One region of the Paenibacillus mobilis genome, then DNA from elsewhere that is predicted to be linked to it. Evidence: riboswitches for the same ligand, from Rfam matches in the RefSeq annotation. Region 1 holds a riboswitch; the other holds the start of a gene.

Region 1 (4,210 bases):
ACACGGTACCAGCAAAATCAATGCCAAAGGCCATCTTGAGATCGGCGGCTGTGACACAGTAGAACTTAAGGAAAAATACGGGACACCGTTATATATAATGGACGAAGCCCTCATCCGCAAACGTGCCAGAGAATATACAGAGGCTTTTCAGCAGTCGGGTCTTTCTTTCCAGGTGGCATATGCAAGCAAGGCTTTTTGCACCCTGGCGATGTGCCGGCTGGTGGAAGAAGAAGGCATGAGCCTGGATGTGGTGTCGGAGGGCGAGCTGTTTACGGCGCTTAAAGCCGGCTTCCCGGCGCAGCGCATTCATTTTCACGGGAACAACAAAACGCCTGCCGAAATTCAAATGGCCATCAGCGCCCGGATCGGGTGTTTTGTCGCCGACAACTTTGACGAACTGCACCTGCTGAACACGCTGGCCGCTGAAAACGGGGTGAAAGTAAACGTCCTGCTCCGGATTACGCCCGGCGTTGAAGCGCACACGCATGAATATATCTCGACGGGCCAAACCGATTCCAAATTCGGCTTTGACCTGGCGAACGGAGCTGCCTATGAGGCGGTAAAGACGGCAATCGGGTTGCCGCAGCTTCATCTGCTGGGTCTGCATTCCCATATCGGCTCGCAGATTTTCGAGGTGGAAGGGTTCCAGGTTGCCGCAGAACGGGTTTCCGAATTTGCGGTGAAAGTAAAACGTGAGCTCGACTTTGTTTTTAAGGTGATCAATCTTGGCGGAGGTTTCGGCATCCGTTATACTGACGAAGACGCACCGCTTCATGCCTCCGTTTATGTCAAGGCGATTACGGATGCGGTGAAACGGCATTTCTCCGGCGTTTATGACCAGCTTCCCGAGGTGTGGATCGAGCCGGGCCGCAGCATTGTCGGCGATGCCGGGACTACGCTTTATACCCTTGGGTCCAGCAAAAACATTCCGGGGATCCGCAAATACGTATCCGTTGACGGAGGCATGACCGATAACCCTCGTCCGGCTTTGTACGGTTCGAAATACGAAGCCATGCTGGCCAATCGGGCCGGCGAGGCGGCGGCCGAAACCGTTTCGGTTGCCGGGAAAGCCTGCGAAAGCGGCGATATGCTGATCTGGGACCTGGAATTGCCTGAAGTGAAAGCAGGCGACCTGCTGGCCGTAGCTTCAACGGGAGCTTACAACTACTCCATGGCAAGCAATTATAACCGGATTCCGCGCCCGGCGGTGGTATTCGTTAACGAGGGCGAAAGCGATTTGGTCGTAAAACGGGAATCGTTAAACGATATTGTCGCAAATGATGTTATTCCCGAGCGAATCAGCAAACAGCATTCGCTGAAATAAGGAAGAGGGCGGGGGAAACCCGTCTTTTCTTTTGTTTTTTTGAGCTGAAAAGTTTCCAGGAGGCCTCATAAAGCTCTGGTATGCGCTTTTGAGCATTCTCTCGCATTGAGGGTTTGTTTTGCACTCCCTTTCTTTTCATAGTAAACTGGACATGTTGTACATTGAAACATAATCTGGAAGGGGCTTGAACACTAATGGCAAAACAAGCAAAAATCAAACTTGCGAACGGCGGGGAAGTCATTCTTGACCTGTTCGATAAAGACGCTCCAAATACGGTGGCAAACTTTGAAAAACTGGCGAACTCCGGCTTCTACAACGGCCTTGTTTTTCACCGCGTGATTCCGGGTTTCGTAGCCCAAGGCGGCTGCCCGAACGGCACTGGCACCGGCGGACCTGGCTACACGATCAACTGCGAAATCAATCCGAACAAACATGAACGCGGATCGCTGGCTATGGCTCACGCTGGACGCAACACAGGCGGCAGCCAGTTCTACATCTGCTATGAAGCGCAGCCGCATTTGGACGGCCAGCACACGGTATTTGGCAAAGTGGTTAGCGGCATGGACCAAGTGGACGCTTTCCAAGGACGCGACCGTATGGAAACCGTCGAAGTATACGAAGTGTAATAACGGGGATTTAAGGTGAAAAAGAGGCCTGGCATAAATGCTGGGCCTCTTTTTTTTAAAGGTTCGTCGCAAAGGAAATGGCTGCGTTTCTGAAAACCGTGTGAATTTGCATATTGCATTAGCTGACAATAAGTGCTACTATTCAAAACAAGTTAGCAGCCGAAGATTCGAATCCAGGCTGCTAACCTAACAATTTCATATCGTATCCTTCGGGGCAGGGTGAAAATCCCGACCGACGGTGATGGCCGGTCTGATAAGATCAGATCTTGCGCCTCAGTCCGTGACCCGCAATTGTCCGTTTAACTGACGGAAATGCGGCTGAGCCGGTGAAATTCCGGGACCGACAGTATAGTCTGGATGGGAGAAGGAGATACGGAAGCTTGCTGCTTTTTGATAAGCGTTTTGTGCAGGTTTCTTTAATGATCGATGATGAGTCTGAAACGGATAAATCCATTCGTTTTGTTTGGTGACGCCGTAAGACTCGGCTGATGGTTTTCCGGCAGCTTTTTTCCGGGAATTCAGTTGACATCGTTTTATTTGGTATCGTATTAAACTCCTGTTGCCCCGGCCATTGGCCGGGGTTTTTGCATTTTTAAAACTCCGCAGGGTTCGAAATTTTACGTGAAAGGAGCATCAGGACAACATGCAATGGGCACCTACGGGGGACGTGAATCTGCAGCCTGTGAATGACGAATATTATATGTCGCTGGCGCTGGAGATGGCCAGGCATACGCAGGGACAGACGGGCATCAACCCGGTTGTCGGTTCTGTGGTTGTGCGGGATGGGGCGATCGTTGGCATGGGGGCGCATTTAAAACGGGGAGAAGGACATGCCGAGGTGCAGGCGCTGAATATGGCTGGCGATCGCGCGGCGGGTAGCACGGTTTACGTCACCCTGGAGCCCTGCAGCCATTACGGCGCTACGCCGCCATGCAGCAAAAGGCTGATTGAAGCCGGGGTAACCCGTGTGGTGGTGGCCTGTCAGGACCCGAATCCACAGGTTTCAGGCAGAGGCATTTCCATGCTGAGGGAAGCGGGGATTGAAGTAACTGCAGGGATCCTAGAAAAAGAAGCCGTGCAGTTAAACAAAAAATTTATCAAGTTTATTACAACGGGACTTCCTTTTGTCACTTTGAAAACAGCCAGCACGCTGGATGGGAAAATCGCTACGCGAACGGGCGACAGCAAATGGGTCACCGGCGAAGCCGCCCGAAACCTCGTACACACGATGCGTCATCAGCATGCGGCCATTTTGGTCGGGGTAAACACGGTTATCGCAGACAACCCGTCGCTGGATACGCGCCTGGCCGTACCTGGATTGTCGCCGGTTCGCGTCATTGTGGATTCCAAGCTGCGTATTCCCGAGGACGCGAGGGTGCTTGAAGCCGGCGGCCGGGCTCAGGGCGAAACGCTAATCCTGACAACGGAGGCCCATGGGCTACCGGATAAACAGCAGAGGCTCGAAGCCAGGGGAGCCCGTGTTCTAATCTGCGGAGGCGGCGAACGGGTCGATTTGAAATCGGGTCTGGAACAGCTCGCTCAAATCGGCGTTTCTTCCGTGCTTGTAGAAGGCGGGGGAGCAATCAGCGGTTCCTTTCTTGCGGAAAAACTCGCGGATGAAATTCAGCTGTTCCTTGCTCCCAAGCTGATTGGCAGCGGGGGACGCGACAGCTTTGGTTTTGCCGGACCCGACCTGATGAACCAGGCCGTAACCTTAACCGATGTTCAGGTCACTCCGGCAGGCAACGATCTATTGATTACGGGAACACCAAGTTGGGAGGGATAAACCTTGTTCACGGGACTGGTTGAGGAAGTGGGCCGTCTGAAATCCGTAAGCCGGAGCGGCGAAGCGATGCTGCTTGGCATCGAAGCCCACAAAATCATGGAGGACATGGCTCTGGGAGACAGCATCGCGGTCAACGGCGTCTGCCTGACCGTAACCAGCATGAGTACCTCATCTTTTACGGTTGACGTCATGCCTCAAACGTATAAGCACACCAATTTGTCGAAGCTGTCCAGCGGGCAAAAACTGAACCTGGAAAGGGCGATGTCGGCCGGGGGACGATTCGGCGGCCACATCGTTCAGGGACATGTGGACGGAACCGGCATTATTATAAACGTCAAACGGGATTACAATGCGGTGGTATATACGGTTAGGCCGGAACCTGCGGGGCTGCTCAAATACATTGTTGCGCAAGGCTCCATAACGATCGATGGAATAAGCTTGACCGTGGCGGAGCTGGAAAACGAACAATTTTCG
Region 2 (4,210 bases), on a different contig from region 1:
GAGGTCGTTTGTTCTATGTCCTGGCTCCAAAACTTGTCCATGTCACGAAAAATTGTAACCGGTTTCTTTGCGGTTGCCGTGCTGTTCTCCGTTCCTTTTTTGATCGCTTTAATTTTGACCGGGCATTGGCTGCTCGGAATCGTTCTCGTGGTTGTGCTCACAGCGCTCACTTACCCTTTGTCGCGTCTGTTTGAGAAAACGCTTTCTTCTACGTTTGACAATCTCTCGAACGTGACCGCCCGCATTGCCAAAGGCGATTTTACAGCAACCGTGCCGGAAACGGGTACGATGGGCGATATCAGCCGCACCTTTAACAGCATGACGGACAAGCTCAAGAAGCTCCTTGGCGACGTGACCTCCATTTCACGCCAAGTCATGGACACCAGCAGCGGCCTCTCCGAAAGGCACCAGGAATTAAAAACCGTCATGACCCAGGTAGCCCAATCATCCGGGGAACTCGCCGTCGGAGCCAGCCAAATCTCCGAAGATGTCAGCGGCATGATGGATTCCATCCAATCTATCGAAACCAAAGTAGGGAATTATACCGGTTCCGTCAGAGAAATGAACGAGCGCTCCTCCCATACGCTAAAGCTTGTTGAAGCGGGCCGCCAGTCCGTCGAGGAACAATCGGAAGGCATGAAACGGAATGTAGAAGCTACGGGTATGGTTGCGCAATCGATCGAAAAACTATCGCAAAATGCCAAAGGAATTACCCTGATCACCAAAACCATTTCAGAGCTGGCCGAGCAGACCAACCTCCTCTCCCTGAACGCTTCTATTGAAGCTGCGCGGGCCGGAGAGCATGGACGCGGTTTTGCTGTCGTCGCTCAGGAGGTACGCAAGCTGGCCGAAGAATCCACGACGTCTACCCAAAAAGTGTTTGAACTGGTCAAAAGCATCGAGCATGATGTGAAACAGGCTTCGGCGAATATACATACCAATGAAGAAATCGTAAGCATGCAAAATGAAATGATTCAGGAAGCGGAACGCATTTTTGCTCAAATCGTCGACAGCGTTGCTTATATTTCCGAACAAATCGCCGTCTTCAGCGAGGAGAGCGAGTCCATGCTGGAGGCTTCCCACAAAATTTCCGCTTCCATTCAAAATATTTCATCCATCACCGAACAGTCTGCTGCCGGTACCGAGCAAGTCTCTGCAGCCATGAATGAACAAATTTCTTCTATTGAAAATGTAGCCCTTGAAACCGAAGCGATGACCCAGGCGGTCTTCCAGCTTCAGAAAACGATTCAAGTCTTCAAAATTTAACTTACCCGTTTTTATAGCTTTTAAAAAATGCAGCAAAAAACCGGCAGATGCCGGTTTTTTCATGCTTCGATCAATCCGAATCATTAAGAAGAGACAAAAGGTTTGTTTTTCCCCGCAAGATGGATTGACATATCGAAAAAGGCCAATATAATTAACGTATGGACTATACATTAATATTTAAGGCGCTTTCGAATGAAACAAGGCTGCAAATGCTGCAGTGGCTTAAACAGCCGGAACAGCATTTTCCAGCGCAATCCGCTCATTTGAACGATTTGGATTTCACGGGCGGCGTTTGTGTGGGTTCGATTCAAGAAAAGGCCGGAATGTCCCAATCGACAACCTCGCAATATTTGTCGATGCTTCAAAGATCCGGACTGCTTGAAGCCAAGCGTTGCGGACAGTGGACTTATTACCGCCGGAACGAAGCCGCTTTAAAGCAGCTGGCTGAATGGATCGGACAAGAGCTTTAATTAGCATTCGAAATCGGCCTGTCAATAACATTATTGGCATGTTTTATTTCTCATTTCGTGTATTCTCAAATTAATCATTATACTAAAATTTATTAAGGATCTTCGGGGTAAGGTGAAATTCCTGACCGGCGGTGATGCTCTGCAAAGAGCTTAGCCCGCGACTCGCTGATGTCGTTTGCTTCAGCGACTGACTTGGTGCAATTCCAAGGCCGACGGTAAAGTCCGGATGGAAGAAGATCATCAATAATCGTGTTTGGCATGGTTTCTTTGCCCTGCTCCTACATGTTTATTTGATCACCCCCGATTGCTTTTAAACAATCGGGGGTTTTCCTTTTTTTAAGATCCGCAGGAGGCTATTATGTCCAGTATTGACCAAGCATTACCGATTCGCAGTGAGCGTAGCGTTAAAACCGGCTTTTGGCTGGTTGTTCTCGGGGCCGCCCTTTGGGGTGTGGACCCGATCTTCCGGATTTTATTGTCCAAGTATCTGACTTCTTCACAAATCGTGCTGCTGGAGCATCTTATTTTGTTCCTGTTTGCCGCCCCGGTTTTATGGGCTCACCGCTCTGAACTGAGAGGTCTGAAAGCCCGCCATGTCGGGGCCCTGCTCTTTATATCCTGGGGCGGATCCGCGCTGGCTACGATTTTGTTCACGCAGGCTTTGGCTACTGCCGTCAACTTCAACTCGGTTCTTCTGCTTCAAAAGCTGCAGCCGCTGTTCGCCATTATTCTTGCCCGGTTTCTATTGAAAGAAACGCTTCCCAAAATGTTCGGCCGGCTGCTGCTGGTTGCTTTGATCGGCACTTATCTGCTGACCTTCGGCCTTCATTTTCCATTCAGCCATGTCAGCGAATTTGTGGAGGTAGGGAGCCTTCTCTCCCTGGGAGCGGCCGCTTTGTGGGGAGGGTCCACCGTCATGGGGCGTTTGATGGTTGGAAAAATGGAGTACGAAACCGTGACCTCCCTTCGTTTTATTTTGGCGCTGCCTTTGCTGTTCGTAATTACGTTAAACCAAGGCGCAGCCTGGAATATTCCTTCCGATAAAGGCGCCGTGGCCGGCATTGTCATCAACATCGTTTTGCAAGCCGTGCTGCCCGGTCTGCTCAGCTTGCTGCTCTACTACAAAGGTTTGAAAAATACCAAAGCATCCATTGCCACCTTGGCCGAGCTTAGCTTCCCAATGGTCAGTGTCATCATTAACTGGATTGTTTATCATCAAAGAATTACGCTTGTCCAGTTGACCGGGTTCCTTCTGATTTGGGCCGTCCTGTTTGCGATCTCTCGTCAGCAGAGCTTGAAGGAACAACAGGCTTAATCGATTTACAACGATAAATGAACCGCTATGCCTTTTCGTTTCCTATCAGGAAGCCGGAAGGGCATTTTTTAGCCGCTAAAACAAAATAGCCGGCCGCCGCTCTGCCCGGCGCCTGGCTATTCCTTTTTGCTAAAGGACTGCTCAGCCTTTCACGCCCCCGAGCGTCATGCCTTTGACAAAGTATTTTTGCAGGAACGGATAAACGATGATCATCGGCACGCTGGCCACGATCGTCATCGTCGCCCGGATGGAGGTCGGCGTCACGAAATTGGCGTTGCTGTTGCCGCTGTTGGCAAAAGCGGAGGCTGAGGTCATCGAAGAGTTTGAGTTCGAATTGGCCAGCATACGCATCAGCTCATACTGCAGGGTGCTCAGATTAGGCACCTGAGAGTTGTAAAGAAAGACATCGAACCAGGAATTCCACTGGTAGACTCCCGTGAACAAGGCCACCGTCGCCAAAGCGGGCAGCGATAGAGGCAGCACGATCTGCATGAAAGTACGGAAGTCACCCGCCCCGTCCATTCGCGCCGATTCGATGATGCCTTCCGGCAGCCCTTCAATAAAGGAACGGATAACAATCATGTTAAACACGCCGATGATGCCAGGCACAATATAAACCCAAAAGCTGCCGATCAGATGTAGGTCCCGGATCAGCAGGTAGCTGGGGATCAGCCCCCCGTTCAGATACATCGTGAGTACGAACATCACCGTTACGAATTTGCGCAGGACAAACTCAGGACGGCTGATCGTATAAGCTACCATCGCCGAAGCGAATACGGTAATGACCGTACCGAGCACGGTGCGCAAAATGGAAATCAGCGTAGCGTGAAAAATCGTGGCTTCCTTAAATACGTATTGGTAGCTTTCCAGACTGAACTGGCGCGGCCAAAGGAAAATGCCGCCCCGGATCGAATCATTTGCATCGTTCAGCGATACGGCAAGCGTATTGATGAACGGATACAGCGTGATGACCGCCAAACCAACGAGGAATAATACATTGAAGGTATCGAAGATAAGGTCGCTGGGTGAGCGAAACCGTTTATACACTTTTTTGACAGGCATGCTTTGAGCCATCGGTTTTCTCCTCCTTTCCTAAAACAATCTCTCCTCGCCCATTCGTTTGGCCAGCGCATTGGCCGAGAACAGAAGAATAAAGCTG

The links. Region 1 has a riboswitch for FMN ahead of ribD (bifunctional diaminohydroxyphosphoribosylaminopyrimidine deaminase/5-amino-6-(5-phosphoribosylamino)uracil reductase RibD). Riboswitches for the same ligand answer to the same signal wherever they lie in the genome.
Region 2: linked by a shared signal. The riboswitch ahead of AC3ZPD_RS20510 (DMT family transporter) and the one ahead of ribD (bifunctional diaminohydroxyphosphoribosylaminopyrimidine deaminase/5-amino-6-(5-phosphoribosylamino)uracil reductase RibD) in region 1 are both predicted to bind FMN.

What each region holds. Positions count from the first base shown of each region.
Region 1 covers NZ_JBZCMS010000002.1:442,530-446,739, reverse strand. Annotated here, with positions in the region: gene lysA (diaminopimelate decarboxylase) at 1-1,324, shown strand, start outside; gene AC3ZPD_RS05285 (peptidylprolyl isomerase) at 1,519-1,950, shown strand; FMN riboswitch at 2,152-2,323, shown strand; gene ribD (bifunctional diaminohydroxyphosphoribosylaminopyrimidine deaminase/5-amino-6-(5-phosphoribosylamino)uracil reductase RibD) at 2,594-3,736, shown strand; gene AC3ZPD_RS05275 (riboflavin synthase) at 3,740-4,210, shown strand, end outside.
Region 2 covers NZ_JBZCMS010000015.1:8,512-12,721, reverse strand. Annotated here, with positions in the region: gene AC3ZPD_RS20520 (methyl-accepting chemotaxis protein) at 16-1,266, shown strand; gene AC3ZPD_RS20515 (ArsR/SmtB family transcription factor) at 1,425-1,736, shown strand; FMN riboswitch at 1,831-1,978, shown strand; gene AC3ZPD_RS20510 (DMT family transporter) at 2,095-3,051, shown strand; gene AC3ZPD_RS20505 (carbohydrate ABC transporter permease) at 3,193-4,125, opposite strand; gene AC3ZPD_RS20500 (ABC transporter permease) at 4,144-4,210, opposite strand, start outside.